DNA from 3 places in the Pseudomonas sp. LBUM1662 genome. Region 2 is predicted to be linked to each of the others. Evidence: predicted binding sites of a transcription regulator. Region 2 holds the regulator's gene; each other region holds the start of a gene.

Region 1 (3,272 bases), 610 kb from region 2:
TAAGCGAAGACACCCGAGACCCAGTCCGGGGCCTTGACAATCGGCTTCAATGGCAGACGCGGCAGCACCTCGGCCACTTCGCGCGCTTGCAAGGCAAACCGCTCGTTGCCGATGCGGAACAGCAGAAACAATGCGTGCTTGGCCGGCATCACCGCGCCGCGCTTGACCACAAGTTCGCTCATCAGACTTTGAATCGCGAAACGCCGCCCCGCAGCCCTACGGCCACCTGGCTCAGCTCGTCAATGGCGAAACTGGCCTGGCGCAGGGACTCGACGGTCTGGCTGCTGGCATCGCCCAACTGCACCAGCGCGTGGTTGATCTGTTCGGCGCCAGTCGCTTGCGCCTGCATGCCTTCGTTGACCATCAACACCCGCGGCGCCAGCGCCTGAACCTGGTGGATGATCTGCGACAGCTGCTCGCCGACCTGCTGCACTTCGGACATGCCGCGGCGCACTTCTTCGGAGAACTTGTCCATGCCCATGACCCCGGCCGACACCGCCGACTGGATCTCACGGACCATCTGCTCGATGTCGTAGGTGGCGACGGCGGTCTGGTCCGCCAGACGCCGTACTTCGGTGGCGACCACCGCAAACCCGCGACCGTATTCGCCAGCCTTTTCGGCTTCGATAGCCGCGTTCAGCGACAACAGGTTGGTCTGGTCGGCGACTTTGACGATGGTCACCACCACCTGATTGATGTTGCCGGCCTTCTCGTTGAGGATCGCCAGTTTGGCGTTGACCAGATCGGCCGCGCCCATCACCGAGTGCATGGTTTCTTCCATCCGCGCCAGGCCTTGCTGACCGGAACCGGCCGCTACCGAGGCTTGATCGGCGGCGGTAGAAACTTCGGTCATGGTGCGCACCAGATCGCGCGAGGTGGCCGCGATTTCACGGGACGTCGCACCGATTTCGGTGGTGGTGGCAGCGGTTTCGGTGGCGGTAGCTTGTTGTTGCCTGGAGGTCGCGGCGATCTCGGTCACCGACGTGGTGACCTGGACAGAGGAGCGCTGGGCCTGGGACACGAGCGAAGTGAGTTCGGTCATCATGTCGTTGAAGCCGGTTTCCACGGCACCGAATTCGTCTTTGCGCTCCAGGTTCAGGCGCCCGCTGAGGTCGCCGGTGCGCATGATTTCGAGGATCTGCACAATCCGGTTCATCGGCGCCATGATTGCGCGCATCAGCAGCAAACCGCAGAGGCCGGCGGCTAACACCGCGACCAGCAGGGAAATGCCCATGATCACTTTCGCGGTGATCACGGCGTCATCGATGTTCGCGATGTCCTGATCGGCCACCGCTTTGTTTTCACGGATGATGTCATTGAGCTTCATGCGACCTGCGGTCCAGGCCGGGGTCAGTTGCTCGTTGAACAGTTTGATGGCGTCGGCTTCCTGATTGCGCTTGTGCAAGTCGAGCACGGCCGCCAGGACCTTGTTGTAATCGTCATGGAGCTTTTCAAAAACGGCGTATTCGACCTTGTCTTCGTCCGTGGTGACGGTGGCCTGGTAGTTCTTCATCTGCTCCTGCAAGCGCGCCTCGAAGTTTTTGAAGCTGTCAGCTTCTTCAGCGCTGTAGCCCTGCCCCTCTTTCAGACCGAGCATTTCCTGGGTTCGAAGGTAGCTGTCGACCCAGGCGCTGCGAACCATCGAGCTGTAATACAACCCGGGCAACGCGTCCTCACGCACACTGGCTTCGCTGGTTTCAATCTTCAACAGCCGCGAATACGAGACGATGACCATCAGCAACATGATGGCAATAATCACCGCAAAGCTCGCCAAGATGCGTTGGCGCAACGTCCAGTTCTTCACAGTCAGTCCTCGGGGCGGTTCAAATGCTGCGAAGTATAGCTGAGGGTGTTTCATTTATAAGACGAGGGTTTCCCGGTTCTCGGCCTCAGGGGAGAAAACGGTGGCAGAGCCTTTGGGTTGGGCTTTGCGTTGGATCGGGTGGAGTAGATTGGCCATCGGAAGATGGTGAGGCTTGGGACGCCTTCGCGGGCAAGCCTCGCTCCTACAAGTTCAGCGCAGTACCTGTGGGAGCGAGCGGGCGGCGATCCGACTTGCCCGCGAAAGCGATCTTGAACCTTACAGGGAAGCCTGCCGCACCTGCTTCTCCAGCTCCGCCTTCAACCCAGGTTCCAGCTTCAACTGCCGCGCCAGTTCATCGAGGTAGGACTTCTCCATGAAGCTCTCCTCATCCACCAGCATCACGCTGGCGATGTACATCTCGGCAGCCATTTCCGGGGTGCTGGCCGCGCGGGCGACTTCGGTCGGGTCGAGCGGCTTGCTGAGTTCGGCGTGCAGCCACTGCTGCAATTCCTGATCGTTATCGAGCTTGGTGAATTCACCCTCGATCAGCGCACGCTCGCGATCATCAACGTGACCGTCAGCCTTGGCTGCGGCGACCAGCGCCTTGAGAATCGCCTGACTGTGCAACTCGACCTGCGCGGGCGGCAGACGATCGAGTGTCTGCGGCTCAGTCTTCGGCGCAGTGCCCTGCTGGGCCTGCCAGTTGCCATACGCTTTGTAAGCAATGACGCCGAGCGCCGCGAGGCCGCCGTAGATGGCGACTTTGCCGCCGACATTGCGGGCCTTTTTGCTGCCGAGCAACAAGCCCATGGCGCCCGCCGCCAGTGCACCACCGCCCGCACCGGAGAGCAACCCACCGAGCCCACCCGAACCACCACCGCCGCCGCCGAGCAAACCGCCCAAGCCACCGCTGGATGACTTGTTTTGATTGCCGCCGGCCTTGTTCTGCATCAGGTCCTGACCGGACTTGAGTAGTTGATCGAGCAATCCACGCGTATTCATTTTGCCGCCTCCACGAAAGGGGTTAACCGGACACTTAAGGCCACCAGCCTAGAACGAAAGTGCCCGGCGACCGGGGACGAGAGTGCTTCTGGATGTTGCCTGGAAAAACATAGCTATCGATTAAAGCGATATACACTCAGGCGAATCTATAAAAACCGCCCTCCGGGTAATTCCCCATGATGACCTTGCGTCAGATTCGTCACTTCATTGCCGTGGCCGAGACCGGCTCGATCTCCGCCGCCGCGCAAACCGCGTTCATTTCCCAGTCGACATTGACCCTGGCGATCCAGCAACTGGAAGAGGAGATCGGCGTTGGCCTGTTCAACCGACACGCCAAGGGCATGAGCCTGACCCACCAGGGTCATCAATTCCTGCGCCAGGCGCACCTGATTCTGGCCACGGTGGACAACGCCAAACGCAGCCTGCAACAAAGCACCGACCAGGTCGCCGGCCAGTTGATCATCGG
Region 2 (3,272 bases):
AGGGGGTGCTCCTACAGGTCTAAAAACCTAAAAAACCTAAAATGCTAAAACTCTAAAATCCTAGGCTGGATAACAAATCGTCCACATCGTCCTGACCGGACACAACGTCTTCTCTTTTATCGGCATGAATCTGCGGACCTTCACCCTGAGAGAGATGTTTTTGCGGATCTTTTTCAGCAAGCATCGCATCACGGTCATGTTCGATACCCGCAAAGCGGTCTACCTGACTGGCCATGAGCACGAGCTTGAGCAGGTTGCTTTCAACTTCGGTGACCAATTGGGTCACGCGCTTGATCACCTGACCGGTGAGGTCCTGGTAATCCTGGGCCAGCAGAATGTCGTTGAGGTTGCTCGACACCGTGCGATTGTCTTCGCTGCTGCGTGTCAGGAAACCGTCGACCCGCCGGGCCAGTTCGCGGAACTCTTCAGCCCCGACTTCACGACGCATGAACCGCCCCCAATCCGTGCTCAACGCCTGGGCTTCTTCGCTCAGGCTGTTGACCAGCGGCGTGGCGTTTTCCACCAGGTCCATGGTGCGGTTGGCGGCGGCTTCGGTCAGCTTGACCACATACCCCAGGCGCTCGGTGGCGTCCGTGATCTGCGACACTTCCTCGGCTTGCGGCATGTTCGGGTCAATCTGGAAATTGACGATCGCGCTATGCAGCTCGCGAGTGAGCTTGCCCACTTCCTGATACAGGCCGCGGTCACGGGTCTGATTGAGCTCATGGATCAGTTGCACCGCGTCGCCGAACCTGCCTTTTTCAAGGCTTTCGACCAGTTCGACCGCGTGTTTTTTCAGGGTCGATTCAAAATCGCCCAGTGAAGATTCTTTATGCTCCATAGCTCCCCCGTGGCGCAGTGGATCAACCGATGCGTTCGAAAATCTTCTCGATTTTTTCTTTCAACGCCTGGGCCGTGAAGGGTTTGACCACATAGCCGTTAACACCGGCCTGGGCCGCTTCGATAATCTGCTCGCGCTTGGCTTCTGCAGTCACCATCAGCACTGGCAGGTGCTTGAGCTTTTCATCGGCGCGTACGTGGCGCAGCAGATCGATACCGGTCATGCCAGGCATGTTCCAGTCCGTTACCAGAAAGTCGATGCTCCCGCTGTTGAGAACCGGAATGGCGGTAGTGCCATCGTCAGCCTCGACCGTGTTGGTGAACCCAAGGTCACGCAACAGGTTTTTTATGATCCGCCGCATCGTTGAGAAGTCATCAACGATGAGGATTTTCATGTTCTTGTCCAATTCGACCTCCAAGCAGTCTTAAACGCGCCCAGCACCTGGACGCGCCATTTCAATCAATCCGGCAATGCATTCGATGACTGTCTGGAGCACAACAGATCGCGACCGGTGCAGTTCAACACCCCACCGGTCTCGTTCGCAGTGTCCCCACACTGCCTTCAGCGCGCTCGCCACTCCCCCAAACGCCCCCGCAAACGGGCCGCGCACTGGCTATGTAACTGGCTGACCCGCGATTCGCTGACCCCCAGGACCTCACCGATTTCCTTGAGGTTCAGCTCTTCGTCGTAGTACAGCGCCAACACCAGTCGCTCACGCTCCGGCAAATTGGCAATCGCGTCCGCCAGCGCAGCCTGGAAGCGTTCATCTTCCAGATCGCGTGACGGCTCAAGATGTGCACTCGCGCCATCCTCATGCAGCCCTTCGTGTTCGCCGTCCTGCAACAGATCGTCGAAACTGAATAACCGGCTGCCCAGGGTGTCGTTCAAAATCCCGTAATAATCGTCGAGACTCAATTGGAGTTCGGCCGCAACCTCATGATCTTTAGCGTCACGACCGGTTTTAGCTTCAATCGAGCGAATTGCGTCGCTGACCATGCGGGTATTGCGGTGGACCGAACGTGGAGCCCAGTCCCCCTTGCGCACTTCATCGAGCATCGCGCCGCGGATTCGAATGCCCGCGTACGTCTCGAAACTCGCGCCTTTGCTGGCGTCATATTTGGTCGATACTTCAAGCAGGCCGATCATCCCGGCCTGGATCAGGTCTTCAACCTGAACACTGGCCGGCAGACGGGCCAGCAAGTGGTAAGCAATGCGTTTGACCAGTGGCGCGTAACGCTCGATCAGCTCGTACTGCGCGTCACGTGCCGACTTCTTGTAGAGGTTGTAGCCACTGGCTGTCATAGGACGGGTCCTGCAGTCTGTTGCACGAGGCGCTCGACGAAAAACTCCAGGTGCCCACGCGGGTTGGCAGGCAACGGCCAGGTGTCGACCTTCTGCGCGATCGCCTTGAACGCCAGGGCACACTTGGAACGCGGGAAGGCTTCGTAGACGGCACGCTGCTTCTGCACGGCCTTGCGCACGCTTTCGTCGTAAGGCACCGCGCCGACGTATTGCAGGGCGACGTCGAGGAAGCGATCCGTGACCTTGGTCAACTTGGCGAATAGGTTGCGACCTTCCTGCGGGCTCTGGGCCATGTTGGCCAGGACGCGGAAGCGGTTCATGCCGTAATCGCGGTTCAGCAGTTTGATCAGCGCGTAGGCATCGGTAATCGAGGTCGGCTCGTCGCAGACCACCAGCAAGACTTCTTGCGCGGCGCGAACAAAACTGACTACCGAGTCACCAATACCCGCAGCGGTGTCGATCACCAGGACGTCGAGGTTGTCGCCGATATCGCTGAAAGCCTGGATCAGGCCGGCGTGCTGGGCCGGGCTCAGATGAACCATGCTCTGCGTGCCGGACGCGGCCGGAACGATGCGAATACCGCCGGGGCCTTGCAACAGAACGTCGCGCAGCTCACAGCGGCCTTCGATCACGTCGGCCAGGGTACGTTTGGGTGTCAGCCCCAGCAGGACGTCGACGTTCGCCAGCCCCAGATCGGCGTCCAGCAGCATGACGCGCCGGCCGAGCTCAGCTAGAGCCAGGGACAAGTTCACTGACACGTTAGTCTTCCCGACGCCACCTTTGCCGCCGGTCACCGCGATCACCTGTACGGGATGCATGCTGCCCATGTTATTTCTTTACCTTGTCTTGCATAGACGGAGGCCACATTACTGGCTGCGCGTTCATAAACTGAACAATGCATGGCAGACCATCGATGTAGGTACAAAAACTGTTCATTAGTACCTCAGCCAACCTGCTTGGTCGGGCTGTGGTAAATATCAGCGAACATGTCAGCCATGGCTTCTTCGCTGGGTTCTTCTTGCATTTGCACGCTTACGGCGCGACTGACCAACTGATGACGACGCGGAAGATGCAAATCATCCGGAATACGCGGGCCATCGGTCAGGTAGGCCACCGGCAATTCATGACT
Region 3 (3,272 bases), 3.2 Mb from region 2:
ACATCCACCACGCCAACCGAAATCGCTTCCGGTGTCGGCGCCACTTCCGCCAGCACTTTCTCGACGTCGATGATTTCGACTAACTGATTGTCGACCCGAGTCACAGCCGTCAGGTAATGATCGCGTCCCGTGCCCTTGGGTGGCGGATGAATCTCCTCCCAGTTCATGTTGACGATGCGCTCCACCGATCGCACCAGGAAACCCTGGGTCTTGGTGTTGTACTCCGTGATGATCACGAAGGGATTGCTCTGATCTTTAAGGGCTCCGGAGCCGGTCGCCATCGCCAGATCAAGAATCGGAATGGTCGCCCCCCGGATATTTGCCACACCGCACACGACAGGACTGGACTTGGGCATCAGGGTCAGCTTGGGGCATTGCAGCACCTCACGGACCTTGAACACGTTGATCCCATACAGCTGCTGGCCGTCGAGACGGAACAACAACAGCTCAAGGCGATTCTGCCCAACCAGTTGCGTGCGCTGGTTTACCGCATCCATTACACCAGCCATGCACAGACTCCTACACCAACGCTTAAGTGTGTTGCGACGCACATTCATTGCTAAACGGCACGGCGCTTGCTTTTTAACTCTTATGAACACAGAACCGACATTTTTCCGACGCCTGACATCAACTTCCCGCAAATTGCTTTGCGCGATGTCGGCCGTTTGCCTGTTCAACGCTGGCAGCCCTGCCCTTGCTGACGCGGTTACCTTGCCTGACATGCTTATCGGCGTCACTCAGGGCTTTCTTGAATTCACCGTAGAGGACTATTTGGCTACCAGTCAAACGGAAGGACGGTACGAAATCGAGGTCAGCCAGCTCGATCCGCGACTGCGCATGCCCATGTGCGACAAGGAATTGACAGCCACCCTCGAGAGCCCCGCGACCCCGATCGGGCGGGTCACGGTCAAGGTCCGCTGCGACAGCACATCCCCCTGGACAGTCTTCGTACCCGCTCAAGTCCGCCTGTTTCGAGAGGTTGTGACGACCACGCGGCCGCTCAAACGCGCCGGGGTCATCGAGCCCGGCGATGTCATGTTGCGCGAGCGGGATATCAGCCAGATCAACCAGGGTTATTTCACCTCCCTGGAACAAGCTGTCGGGCAAAAACTTACCCGACCAACGGTCGCCAATCAGGTGCTGACGCTGGTTCATCTCGAACAGGCCGAAGTCATCAGCAAGGGCGATCAAGTGGTGATTACCGCCCGCAGTGGTACGCTCAGTGTGCGCATGCCGGGCGAAGCCCTGTCCAACGGCGGGCTGCGTGAACAGATTCGAGTGAAAAACCTTAACTCCCAGCGGGTCATCAAGGCGCAAGTCATGGCGCCGGGCCAGGTGGAAGTGGCCATGTAGAACGATCTGTGGGTGAAAGATGGCGCGCCGCCCGGCTGTTCCCTAAACTGTGCCGCAGGCAGGACAAGCGCTGGCGCATGCAAGCTCATTGATAAATGGGCCTAAAGTTTTCGCAAGGAGAGCCGAAAACATGGCAAGCGTCCAAATACCCAGAGGTTTTTATCATGGTCATCGATTTCAGCCGTTTGAACAGCTCCTCGTCACTTACCGGTAGTACGCGTACCAGCACCGCGAAGGAAACCGCCGAAACCGGCAAATCCGCGCCGCTGAATACCCCGGCCGAACAGGCCAGTACCGCTAAAAGCGGGGAATCGGTACACCTCAGCAATGAGGCTCAACAGTTGCAGAAGGTCACTGACAAGCTGCGCGATCAGCCTGCCGTCGACAACGCCCGTGTGGCCGAGTTGAAAGCAGCGATTGCCGATGGCAGCTATAAAGTCGACAGCAACCGTGTAGCCAGCAAACTGCTCAACTTCGAAGCCCAGCGCTAGGCCACGGCCTGCGCCAGGCTTTTGGACGCTTAAACCCCAAGGCCAGCCATGCACGACACTAATTTACTGCAACTGATCACCGACGACTTTGCTCCAGCGCAATACTTGCTGGAGTTACTGCAAACCGAATCCATCGCGTTGCACGGTCGCGACATGCCGCTGCTCGAAGAGATTCTGGCGCAGAAACAGGCAATGATCATTCTGCTTGAACAGCATGGCCGCAAGCGCAGTGAAATCCTCGCCAGCCTGAACCTGCCGACCAATCGCAACGGCCTGGAGCAACTCGCCAGCCAGTCGAGCGTCGGCGATCAATTGCTGGAACAGAGCGACAAACTGACCGATCTCCTGGCTCAATGCCAGGCGGCCAACGTCAATAATGGCCAGTCGATCCTGGTCCAGCAGGCCGCCACGGCCAATCAGCTGAAAATTCTCACCGGCGGCGAACCGCCAGCACTTTACGATGCCCGCGGATCAACCTCCAAGCTAGCGAAGCCGCGCCCGCTTAGTCAGGCTTGAGCCTGTTAATGAGCACGCTCTATCAAGACGCCTCACATGCTGGCAGTATGCTGGCAAGTCGCAGTCATATTTTGTCTGGAGAAAGATGAACCGTGTTCAATGCCTTAAACGCGGAAGATGCTCCGCAGCCACCCAAGGTGCTATCCACGCCGATGGAGATCGCCGGTAACCTGCGGCAGCTGCAAGAGAGCCATGACCCGCTGATCATCACGTTCCACGAACGCAGCCAGCGCTTCCAGAGCTATCTGGTGGACGTCGACCGTGACGGCAATCGCATTGCCCTGGACGAAATGGTGCCTCGCGACGGCGAACGCTATCTGCTGGCAGGCGAGCCCTTTCGGGTTGAAGGTTTCCACGAAGGCGTGCGTATTGCGTGGGAAAGCAACGGCCCGCTGACCATCGATGAGTCCGGTGATCGCTGCTACCGTGGCACCCTCCCCGATGAAGTGGTCTACCACCAGCGCCGCAATGCCTTCCGGGCGGCGTTGAAGCTGGCGCAATTGGTCGATGTCGAACTGGGCGGTGAAAAGCTCAAGTTTCCGATCAGAGGCAAGCTGCTCGACATTTCCGCCACTGGCTGCAAGCTGCGCTTTGAAGGTGATATCACCGCCAGGCTGCAACTGGGTCAGGTTTACGACCGCTTTATTGCCGACCTGCCCTTCGGCAGCATGACCGCGCCGGTGGAACTGCGGTACCTGCACTTCGAAGAAAGAATCTCCACCACCTTCGCCGGCATCCGCTTCCACAACATGAGCGGACTGGTGCAGCGCCAGGTCGAACGGTTCGTCTATCAGCTCCAGCGTGAAGCGCGCCGCTTCGACAAAGACGACATGTAATACGGCGCTTCAACAAAAAACGGGCAGTCCCTTGCGGTGACTGCCCGTTTTTTTATGCGCCGGTTTAAGGCCTGGC

What was found. Region 2 encodes FliA, which starts transcription of late flagellar genes. Its sites were predicted from a motif close to CTAAAGTTTNNNNNNNNNNNGCCGNTAA; they were not measured.
Region 1: a site for FliA is predicted at 1,881-1,908, ahead of ACA049_RS05460 (methyl-accepting chemotaxis protein). Genes of this name have one in related genera too.
Region 3: a site for FliA is predicted at 1,455-1,482, ahead of flgM (flagellar biosynthesis anti-sigma factor FlgM). Genes of this name have one in related genera too.

The regions. Positions count from the first base shown of each region.
Region 1 covers NZ_CP166793.1:1,247,761-1,251,032, reverse strand. Annotated here, with positions in the region: gene ACA049_RS05465 (chemotaxis protein CheW) at 1-182, opposite strand, end outside; gene ACA049_RS05460 (methyl-accepting chemotaxis protein) at 182-1,804, opposite strand; gene ACA049_RS05455 (tellurite resistance TerB family protein) at 2,081-2,806, opposite strand; gene ACA049_RS05450 (LysR family transcriptional regulator) at 2,983-3,272, shown strand, end outside.
Region 2 covers NZ_CP166793.1:1,855,414-1,858,685, reverse strand. Annotated here, with positions in the region: gene ACA049_RS08285 (protein phosphatase CheZ) at 53-841, opposite strand; gene ACA049_RS08280 (chemotaxis response regulator CheY) at 864-1,235, opposite strand; gene fliA (RNA polymerase sigma factor FliA) at 1,403-2,143, opposite strand; gene fleN (flagellar synthesis regulator FleN) at 2,140-2,970, opposite strand; gene flhF (flagellar biosynthesis GTPase FlhF) at 3,087-3,272, opposite strand, start outside.
Region 3 covers NZ_CP166793.1:5,093,344-5,096,615, forward strand. Annotated here, with positions in the region: gene ACA049_RS23040 (chemotaxis protein CheV) at 1-509, opposite strand, end outside; gene flgA (flagellar basal body P-ring formation chaperone FlgA) at 592-1,353, shown strand; gene flgM (flagellar biosynthesis anti-sigma factor FlgM) at 1,518-1,844, shown strand; gene ACA049_RS23055 (flagella synthesis protein FlgN) at 1,893-2,360, shown strand; gene ACA049_RS23060 (flagellar brake protein) at 2,453-3,196, shown strand; gene ACA049_RS23065 (MFS transporter) at 3,261-3,272, opposite strand, start outside.